Regions from separate parts of the Paenibacillus cineris genome, predicted to be linked through region 2. Evidence: riboswitches for the same ligand, from Rfam matches in the RefSeq annotation. Region 2 holds a riboswitch; each other region holds the start of a gene.
What was found. A riboswitch is a leader RNA that binds a small molecule or an ion and turns the genes downstream of it on or off. The one in region 2 is predicted to bind cyclic di-AMP.

Region 1 (2,204 bases), on a different contig from region 2:
TGGGGCCACCAAAAATACACAAATTTGTACCATTTTTATGATGATGGAATGTTCAAGTTAGACCCCTTCATAGACCATACAGTGAAACAGCTGTTCACCTTCAGGGGTCAGCTTGGGATAGGTATCAGCGATGACAAACCCCGACTTCCCGTAAGCCCGGATGGCCCGCTTATTCCATGTATGCACTTCAAGGTCGATTTCGTCCCCAGGCCGTTTTTCACGGGCTGCGCCGACCACAGCCTGCATAAAGCTCTTACCCAGCCCCTTGCCGCATAAATCAGGCCGCATGCCAACACCAAGCCGGGTCACACCTGTCAAGGGAAAGAACTGCGCGAACCCGCACAAGGTATGTTCAGCATCCAGGACGGATACATATTGGCTTTGCCTCACCTCAGGATCACCAAATTCGACGCCAAGCGCCTCCATCTGATCCCACGGCAGCCAACCGTATAAATCGTATGGAGGTTCGTACACCCAGCTGCAGACGGTCTCAGCATGCTCCCGGGTCATAGGAACGATCATGAAGCTCTCATGTTGGAGGTTCATGTGCAGATCTCCCTTCCAGACCTCCCTGTAGGATTTGAACATTAGAGAAAAAATATTCCGGATTGTCCCAGATATCTGTTTAATTTCGGAATAGAGGGGTAAATGAGGAGTAGCGGGCGGGAATGGAAAGGTTACCCATTTCTGTCCGCAAAAAATCCCGCAAAAGGAGATTTCGGCAAAAATCTCATTCTACGGGATCTCGTACCCTTGCTTTACCTGCATTACTGGACGTCATCAACGTCCTCGGAATCGACGGCGGCGGTTTTGTATTTATCCGTACTCATGATTCGTTTGGCGCCAACGTAGCGGTTGACGTAGTAGCTGTCGCTCAGAGAGCTGATGATCACACCGCGAGAAGTGGAGGCATGTGCGAATTTTCCGTCGCCGACGTAAATTCCGACATGGGATACTCCGGCTCCCGATGTATTAAAGAATACCAAGTCGCCTGCTCTCAGATCACTGCGGGATACGGCCGAACCCATGCTGAACTGGGAACCAGACTGATGGGGCAGATCGATGCCCAATTGATCAAATACATACATTGTAAATCCCGAGCAGTCAAATCCGCTTGTTGTGGTTCCGCCCGTTCTGTACTTGGTTCCGATCGCACTGTCGATCACTTTATCCATCTTGGAATCCGCGAAAGCGCTTCCTGTGCCGACCGTGAGCACGATGGCGAAACTCATGACTGCTGCTGCAAGCTTCTTCTTCAAGTAAAATACCCCTTCCGGCGCCTGCGAGGTTAGCTTAAGGATTCGGTAGAAGGCCCCCTATGATCCCTCTGAAGCAAGATCAATTCACCCATAACTGGTTCCCCCGCTTTCCTTAGTGTGAGGAAATTCGGCATGAACTTTTTACACTATGTATAATTCCCTGGTACTTCTTATTCGTTCGCAACTTTGTGTCAGGTAAAGATTACAAAGTTGTTACTATCGCTGGGACTATTGTAACAAAGGAATCGGACTTTGGCAATTGTTTCTAACAGAAAAAGAAGATTTGTAGGAAAATTTATAGGAAATGATGTTTATTTGTTGGACGAGTGGGTAAAAGAAATGACAAGGGTGGAAAAAACAGGAGAAAACCGTGGATTTACTCGTGTAAAAAAATTTTTTGAAATGCTGTTACCTTTTCGGTGGTTCTTACGTCTAATAAGTAACAACAAACCCGCGGGGCGATTTCGGCAAAAATCAGCGGCGCGGGTTGTTCTGGATATGCATTGTTTTCGAGAGATAATCAATTGTAAACCGCAGCTTGATATTTGGCCGTACTCATGACCCGTTTGGCGCCAACGTAGCGGTTGGCGTAGTAGCTTTGGCTCAGTTTGCTGATGGTAACGCCTTTCGAAGAGGACGCGTGCGCGAATTTTCCGTTGCCGATGTAAATACCGACATGGGATACGCCTGCGCCTAGGGTGTTAAAGAAAACCAGGTCTCCTGCTCTCAGCTGGCTTTTGGAAACAGCGGTACCTGTTTTATATTGCGCAGCGGATACACGCGGGAGGTTTAACCCCAGCTTTTGGTACACGTAACGGGTAAAACCGGAGCAATCGAAGCCGTTCGTAGTTGTTCCGCCGGTTTTGTAAGAAACGCCGATCGTGTTGTTAACGATGTGATTCAGAGATGAATCCGCAAATACGCTGCCGGTGCCCATGGAGAACG
Region 2 (2,204 bases):
GGCAGCGACCATTCAAATATGGGGGATATGGGCAGCATGAATCATTCCGGTTCTGGTGAGGTTCCTGCAGGGTTAAAAGAAGCTCAAAATCCCACATATAAAGTTGGAGATGAGGTTGTGATCCATGCCAAGCATATGGAGGGCATGGATGGAGCTAAGGCTAAAGTGGTCGGTGCCTACGACACGGTGGCTTATGCTGTAACGTATACTCCAACCACTGGAGGTGAACCCGTCCCCAATCACAAGTGGATTATCCAGGAGGAAATAAAGGATGCGGGTAGTGAGCCCTTGCAACCTGGAACTAAGGTGACCATGGAGGCTGATCACATGGAAGGTATGAAAGGCGCAGAGGGCACCATTGACTCAGCTGAAAAAACAACGGTGTACATGGTTGACTACACGCCAACTACAGGAGGAAACCCCGTTAAGAATCATCAATGGGTAGTCGAAAGTGAGCTTTCTAAATAGAGTATTTTTTAGCAGGTGAGTGATGCTGCGTGGCACAAGACGGCGAGTTCCTTTCTCCTTATGTATGTTATATGACTGATACTGTAAATATTGGATATGGGCAGCGTTATGACGTGTTATCGACAAGCTCAATGAAGATCATGGTTCGACTGTGTACTGACGGATAAATTAACCGATCTGGCAATGCCAGATCGGTTTTTTGTTTGGCGTCTATATGATGATTTGCCTTAGTTTTTTTGTTGCTCGGAATCAATCCTTTACAAAATTGTTATTTTTTCTTGCTTAACATGTTCCGTTACCAAGATAAGTACCTCGATTTCGGGAATAGTAATCGACAAACTTTACTCAGCTTCGCTGAAACTTCCATAAAATTCAACAAATATCAGTAAAATAGTTACGATTAACGGGAATCTATTAATTAGCCATTGACAAAAAAACTGATTGTATACTACATTATGTAGGGTTACATTTTTTTAATCATTATTGCCGAATTTCTTGATACTGAAAACGGGGGAACCATTTTTGGGTGAAATATTCTCATTGAAGAATAGAGGGAACCTTCTACCGAACCCTTAGCTAACTCCGTAGGCATCGGAAGGAGAACTACATCGTGAAGAAAGTAATACTGTCAATGTTAGGTGCGGCCATTGTTTTTTCAGCAAGTGCAACCAGTTCCTTTGCCAGCTCCGTTAAACTCGAAAGTGAGGTGGATAAGGTCGTAGGCACTCCTTATCAGTGGGGCGGCACATCAGTGGCTGGTTTTGACTGTTCCGGTTTTATTTTATACATATTCGATAAATTCAATTTAGATTTACCCCGCACATCTAAAACACAGGCTCAAGTCGGAACTCCAGTAGATCGTGAAAACCTTAGAGCAGGAGACCTGGTATTCTTTAATACGGACGGTACGGGAATATCCCACGCGGGTATTTATATCGGCAATAATGAGTTTGCACACTCTTCAAGCAGTAAAGGCGTTACCATTAGCAAATTATCGGATTCATATTATAAAAATCGGTATGTTACAGCACGCCGCGTCGTGAGTCAACAAAGTTACCTGAAAATGATCAGTGAAATTTGATCTAGTCGGGATAATCTACCTAAATCAAAAATGAAAGCACCGGCTGAAGTCAGCCGGTGCGTTTTGTTGTTTATTCAGGGACGTTGTTCACATTGGGATCAGGCGTATAATTATTTTGATAATCATCATACATCACATCAGTTACCATTCCAGCGGAGGCGTGGTGTAAATCGTGGCAATGGAACATCCATTCACCAGGGTTGTCAGCTTCAAAAGCAACTTCATACGTTTCGCCAGGTTTGACGTTCAGCGTGTCTTTCATGATCGGAGATCCTTGAACTGGCTTGCCATTCTTGCTCAAGACTTGGAAGAAATGGCCGTGCAGGTGCATCGGGTGATCGTCCATTCTGGATTGATTTACAAAGGTCACCTTTACCTTATCTCCTTTTTTTACTTTGATTGTATCCGTGTCCGGAAAAACCTTTCCATTGATCGTGTAAACCATATCTCCATTTCTCATCTCGGTATTCAGATTCATCGTCACGTCTTCATCAAAGCTTTGATCCAAAGAAAATGCGGTTGCAGACATGGTTCCGTACTTCTCCAAATCAAAATCGGGGAGTTCTTCGAAGGCATCGGAAGGGTCGGGCTTCGCATTAGAACCTTCGTATTGAATCATGGCTTTCATATTTTGTGCTCGATTATCCTTTGCGTG
Region 3 (2,204 bases), on a different contig from region 2:
AACGTATGATTTTATATATGCGGCCATAGGCTGGCATCCGCAGGACGCCGTTTTTATGCAGGAAGGCGATCTGGATTGGATTGCATCCTTATGCAGTCACCCCAAGGTGGTGGCCATCGGTGAAATTGGTCTGGATTACTACTGGGACACCTCGCCAAAGGACGTGCAGCACCGGGTCCTCCGCCAGCAAATTGGACTGGCCCGAGAGCTCAACATGCCGATTGTTATACATAACCGGGACGCCCATGAGGATATTGTGAAAATATTACGGGAAGAGAAGGCCGGCGAGGTCGGCGGTGTCATGCATTCGTTCTCGGGGAGCTGGGAAACCGCGAAGCTATGCCTGAATATGGGCTTCCATCTTTCGTTTGGCGGACCTATTACGTTCAAGAATGCCAGAGTCCCCAAAGAGGTTCTGGCTCAGGTTCCGATGGACAGGCTGCTCATCGAAACGGACTCTCCTTATCTCACGCCACACCCTTTCCGAGGGAAGAGAAACGAGTCGGCAAACGTCCGTCTGGTCGCTGAAGCGGCAGCCCAGATTAAGGGGGTTGACCTGGAGGAAATTGCCCAGATTACCACCCAAAATGGGCTGGAACGATTTGGAATTGTATGAAATCGGGAGAAAAACAGCCGAAAAAATGAGCATGAGCGAATGATTAAAGAATTTTAACAAACAAAACGCCGAATATTACATTTTTTTAACCACTTTTTCAAATAAACGTGGTTGATTACCGCTTTACAACATGCATCAAAACAGGATATCATCTTTTCAGTGAATCATTGAGCTGTCGTTAAGGTCTTACCTTCGCAGCTTCATGAACCAGTCTCGCTGAGTCTCCCGCATGGGAGAACGGGGGAACCAATACTGGAGCGGGGCATGACAGACCGGAAGCGGTCCGGTGCTCGCAATCGTATTTGATTTCTTTCTTGGGTCTCTGGGGTGAATTGAACGGCTTTACGCCATGAGCGTAAGGACGCGAATAGGGCGGCTCTCTTTCGCCCGAACCCGACAGCTAACCCCGTAAGCGGATAAAGAGAGGTACCCTCGTGCATGACAATTCCGATATTCAGACATCCGGAAGCCACGAAAGAGTCCTCGTAAGCTCTTTTCTATCGGCTTCTTTTGTTTTGAATAAAGGAGAGGCAGTCATCATACTGTTGTATAACAGGAGGTGACAAATCATGATGGAGAGATTGGTTCATGGTGCAAGAACGCATGCTTTCTGTGGGTTCTTGTAAAAAATTGAGTATAGTCGCGTCAAATACAATCATGCATAACTCTAGACGGCGAGGCTATGAAGGAGGATCGAGAAAGTGGGCGTTTTCCAACCAGAGAAGACCCATGATTCAAAAATCTCCAGCATGTCTTACGCATTGCGATGGAAGCATGAGAATTTGCGCCAGATCTCCACTGCAGCTATCGTTTCAATCGCGGTTACCCTGATGATCTTGCTGCTCGTGTACAGTCAATCGCGAAAACAAGTTTATTTGGTAGTAGACGGTCAAATGAAATCTGTACAGACCAATACATCTTTACTTCAAGAAATGCTGGATGAGCAGGAAATCAGTCTGAAACCCGAGGACCAAATATCGATGCCGCTGAGCGGGGCTATATCCGACGGCGACAAGGTCGTGATCGACCGCGCGAGTCCTGTGAAGGTGACGGCTGATGGTGCAACGAAGCATTTGTATACAACGGCCAAAACGGTCGGCGACGTGCTGAAAGAAACCGGCGTCAAAGTCAAGGAAACAGACATTGTCACTCCGGCTGTCGAAACGGCGGTCTCCACCAACACGGACATCCGGATCGTCCGGATGAACAAACAAGTGATACAGCGTCATGAATCCCTCCCCTTCCGGGTGGTCAAAACCTCCGACCCCAGCATTTACAAAGGCGAGTCGCGGGTGATTCAGCAGGGATCTCCTGGCGTCATGGTGCAGTACATCGAAAAGAAGTACAAAGACGGCAAGCTGGTGTCCATGAAAATGGTGGGCAAAAAAGTGCAGACGGTGACCAAGGATAAGGTCATTGCCGTCGGCACGAAGAAAAAGCCTGTTCCCGTAGTGACCGAAGTCAAAACAGCCGTTGCCAAAGCTTCTTCTACCCCTGCCAAGGTGAAGAAGGTCAGCAGCAGCAGCAGCAGCAGTAACAACCGGGTCAGCAAGGCCGGCGTTGACTTTTCCTACAAGAAGCTGATCAA
Region 4 (2,204 bases), on a different contig from region 2:
TGGGACCGAAAATCCAGGGAGGAAGGAGTGAAGCTCCCCATCCTCAAAGGCAAACTTGAATTCCAGCTGCGATTCCCCGATGTGCGAGGAGAAGTCGGTATAGATCAATCCGGGCTCATCCTTGCCGCTCGATACTTTCAGGGAGCCGGTGTTATAGCCCAGCTTCTGCAGCCAGGACGAGGCGATTTCCTCTTTATCCTCCAGCGTCATGTTCCCTTCCACAATTCTCAGTTTCTGCTTGCGCATGGTTTCGTTCGATTCAGCCATCGCGGCAGCATACTTGGAGTATGGAGGCGTGATAGAGAACCCGACCACCTTGCCCGTGTTCATATGTACGTCTACATTGACATATCCCTGATCGCTCGACTCGGGCAGCCGGACCCGGAACACGTCATAAGGATACTTCGGTTCGTATTTCTTGTTATATTCGTTAAGAAGCTTCTCTCTGGATAAATAACCGTAAAGGTCCGATTCCGACTGGTACGTGACGAGCGGTTCGGCGGCAATGCCTGTTTGAATATTCAACCGGTCCGAGGCAAACGCTTTGGCGGCTGCTTCCGCCTCCGATTTGCTGATGACCTTGGTCGTTTGCCCCTCTAGCGTCTCCGAGCTCGTCTGCGGAAACACTTGTACAAAAAAGAATAAAATAAGGCCGATGACCCCCAAAATGCCCAGCCATTTATAATTGGCCCTGATTTCCAGCGGCTGGTTTAACCGGTCCATGAAATCCCCCCTTGAATGTGATAAAGATACCATTCCCCCCAATACAGTACGGTAAACATAACATAGAAGATTCGCCCAAAACCAGTATACCCTGAAAATAGTGGTGAAAAAACGATGAAAATCAAGGAAAGCCATCGAAAAGAGAAGATAACCGCAGGCCGTGTCCACCTGCATTGCGAATCAGGCTGTTTTCCATCCAATTCATCAGAAAAAGGCCTTTGTGAAGTCCTACAATAAAGATTATAATTTTGATGCAAATGAATAAGAACGCCGAATTTCCAAGTGAAAACGGGGGAACCAATTTTTTGGGGTGAATTTCGTTGGGACGGTTTAGTCCGCGAATAGGGCAACCTGTGCATGCCCGAATCCGTCAGCTAACCTCGTAGGCGTCGTGCATGCAGGAGCCAAACCGAAAGGCATTGGATTTCCGATGCTTTTTTTCTTTTGACTTTTTTAAAGAGGTGAATGTATTGATTGGGAAATGGAAGTGGTTCCGGCTGGCCCCTCCGCAAGTATTAACGCTCGGTTTTGCGGCCATCATTTTGATCGGAGCCATACTGCTCACCTTGCCGATTTCGAACACGACGGGTAAGCCGCTGAATTTTATGGATGCCTTGTTTACGGCAACCTCGGCGACCTGCGTGACCGGTTTGGTTGTCAAAGATACGGGGCTGTATTTCAGCACGTTCGGTCAAGTCGTCATCATGCTGCTGATCCAGATCGGCGGGCTCGGTTTTATGACGATGGCCACGCTGATCGCTCTGGTGTTCAAGCGCCGGATTTCGCTCCGGGACCGGCTCCTGCTGCAGGAAGCGATGAATCAGAACACGATGGAAGGCATCGTCCGCCTGATTCGGAAAGTGATATTTTTTTCGTTGAGTATCGAAGGCTGCGGAGCGTTGCTGCTCGCCATCCGGTGGTCGTTCGATATGCCTCTTGGAAAAGCGATCTATTTTGGAATATTTCATGGCGTGTCCATGTTCAATAATGCGGGATTTGACCTGTTCGGCCATTTTAACAGCCTGACGGGATTTGTATACGATCCGCTCGTCAATTTTGTCGTGATGTTTCTGATCGTATCCGGCGGCATCGGCTTTATCGTCATGTCCGATCTGGTGGATTACCAGGTACACCGGAAACTGTCGCTCCATACCAAAGTGGTGCTGTCCATGACCGGTGCCCTGATTGTGGTCGGAGCGGTCGTCATCTTTATCTTTGAATTCACGAATCCCAAGACGCTCGGTTCGCTGAATTGGGGCGGCAAAATTCTCGCCTCCCTGTTCCAGTCGGTCACGCCGCGGACGGCAGGGGCGAATACGCTGAACTTGGCAGATATGCGCCAGGCATCGCAATTTTTCACGATTATTCTGATGTTTATCGGCGCGTCGCCGGGCTCTACCGGGGGCGGGATCAAGACCACGACGTTCACCATCCTCGTCGGTGCGGTGATCGCGATGATCCGCGGCCGCGACGATATCGTC

Region 1: linked by a shared signal. The riboswitch ahead of KI379_RS33495 (C40 family peptidase) and the one ahead of KI379_RS05555 (C40 family peptidase) in region 2 are both predicted to bind cyclic di-AMP.
Region 3: linked by a shared signal. The riboswitch ahead of KI379_RS32675 (3D domain-containing protein) and the one ahead of KI379_RS05555 (C40 family peptidase) in region 2 are both predicted to bind cyclic di-AMP.
Region 4: linked by a shared signal. The riboswitch ahead of KI379_RS30610 (TrkH family potassium uptake protein) and the one ahead of KI379_RS05555 (C40 family peptidase) in region 2 are both predicted to bind cyclic di-AMP.

The regions. Positions count from the first base shown of each region.
Region 1 covers NZ_BORU01000009.1:36,988-39,191, reverse strand. Annotated here, with positions in the region: gene KI379_RS33500 (GNAT family N-acetyltransferase) at 58-546, opposite strand; gene KI379_RS33495 (C40 family peptidase) at 768-1,259, opposite strand; cyclic di-AMP (ydaO/yuaA leader) riboswitch at 1,263-1,402, opposite strand; gene KI379_RS33490 (C40 family peptidase) at 1,780-2,204, opposite strand, start outside.
Region 2 covers NZ_BORU01000001.1:1,119,954-1,122,157, forward strand. Annotated here, with positions in the region: gene KI379_RS05550 (YdhK family protein) at 1-468, shown strand, start outside; cyclic di-AMP (ydaO/yuaA leader) riboswitch at 943-1,074, shown strand; gene KI379_RS05555 (C40 family peptidase) at 1,079-1,549, shown strand; gene KI379_RS05560 (multicopper oxidase family protein) at 1,620-2,204, opposite strand, start outside.
Region 3 covers NZ_BORU01000007.1:12,042-14,245, forward strand. Annotated here, with positions in the region: gene KI379_RS32670 (TatD family hydrolase) at 1-616, shown strand, start outside; cyclic di-AMP (ydaO/yuaA leader) riboswitch at 821-1,047, shown strand; gene KI379_RS32675 (3D domain-containing protein) at 1,318-2,204, shown strand, end outside.
Region 4 covers NZ_BORU01000005.1:292,684-294,887, forward strand. Annotated here, with positions in the region: gene KI379_RS30605 (CPBP family intramembrane glutamic endopeptidase) at 1-723, opposite strand, end outside; cyclic di-AMP (ydaO/yuaA leader) riboswitch at 982-1,126, shown strand; gene KI379_RS30610 (TrkH family potassium uptake protein) at 1,194-2,204, shown strand, end outside.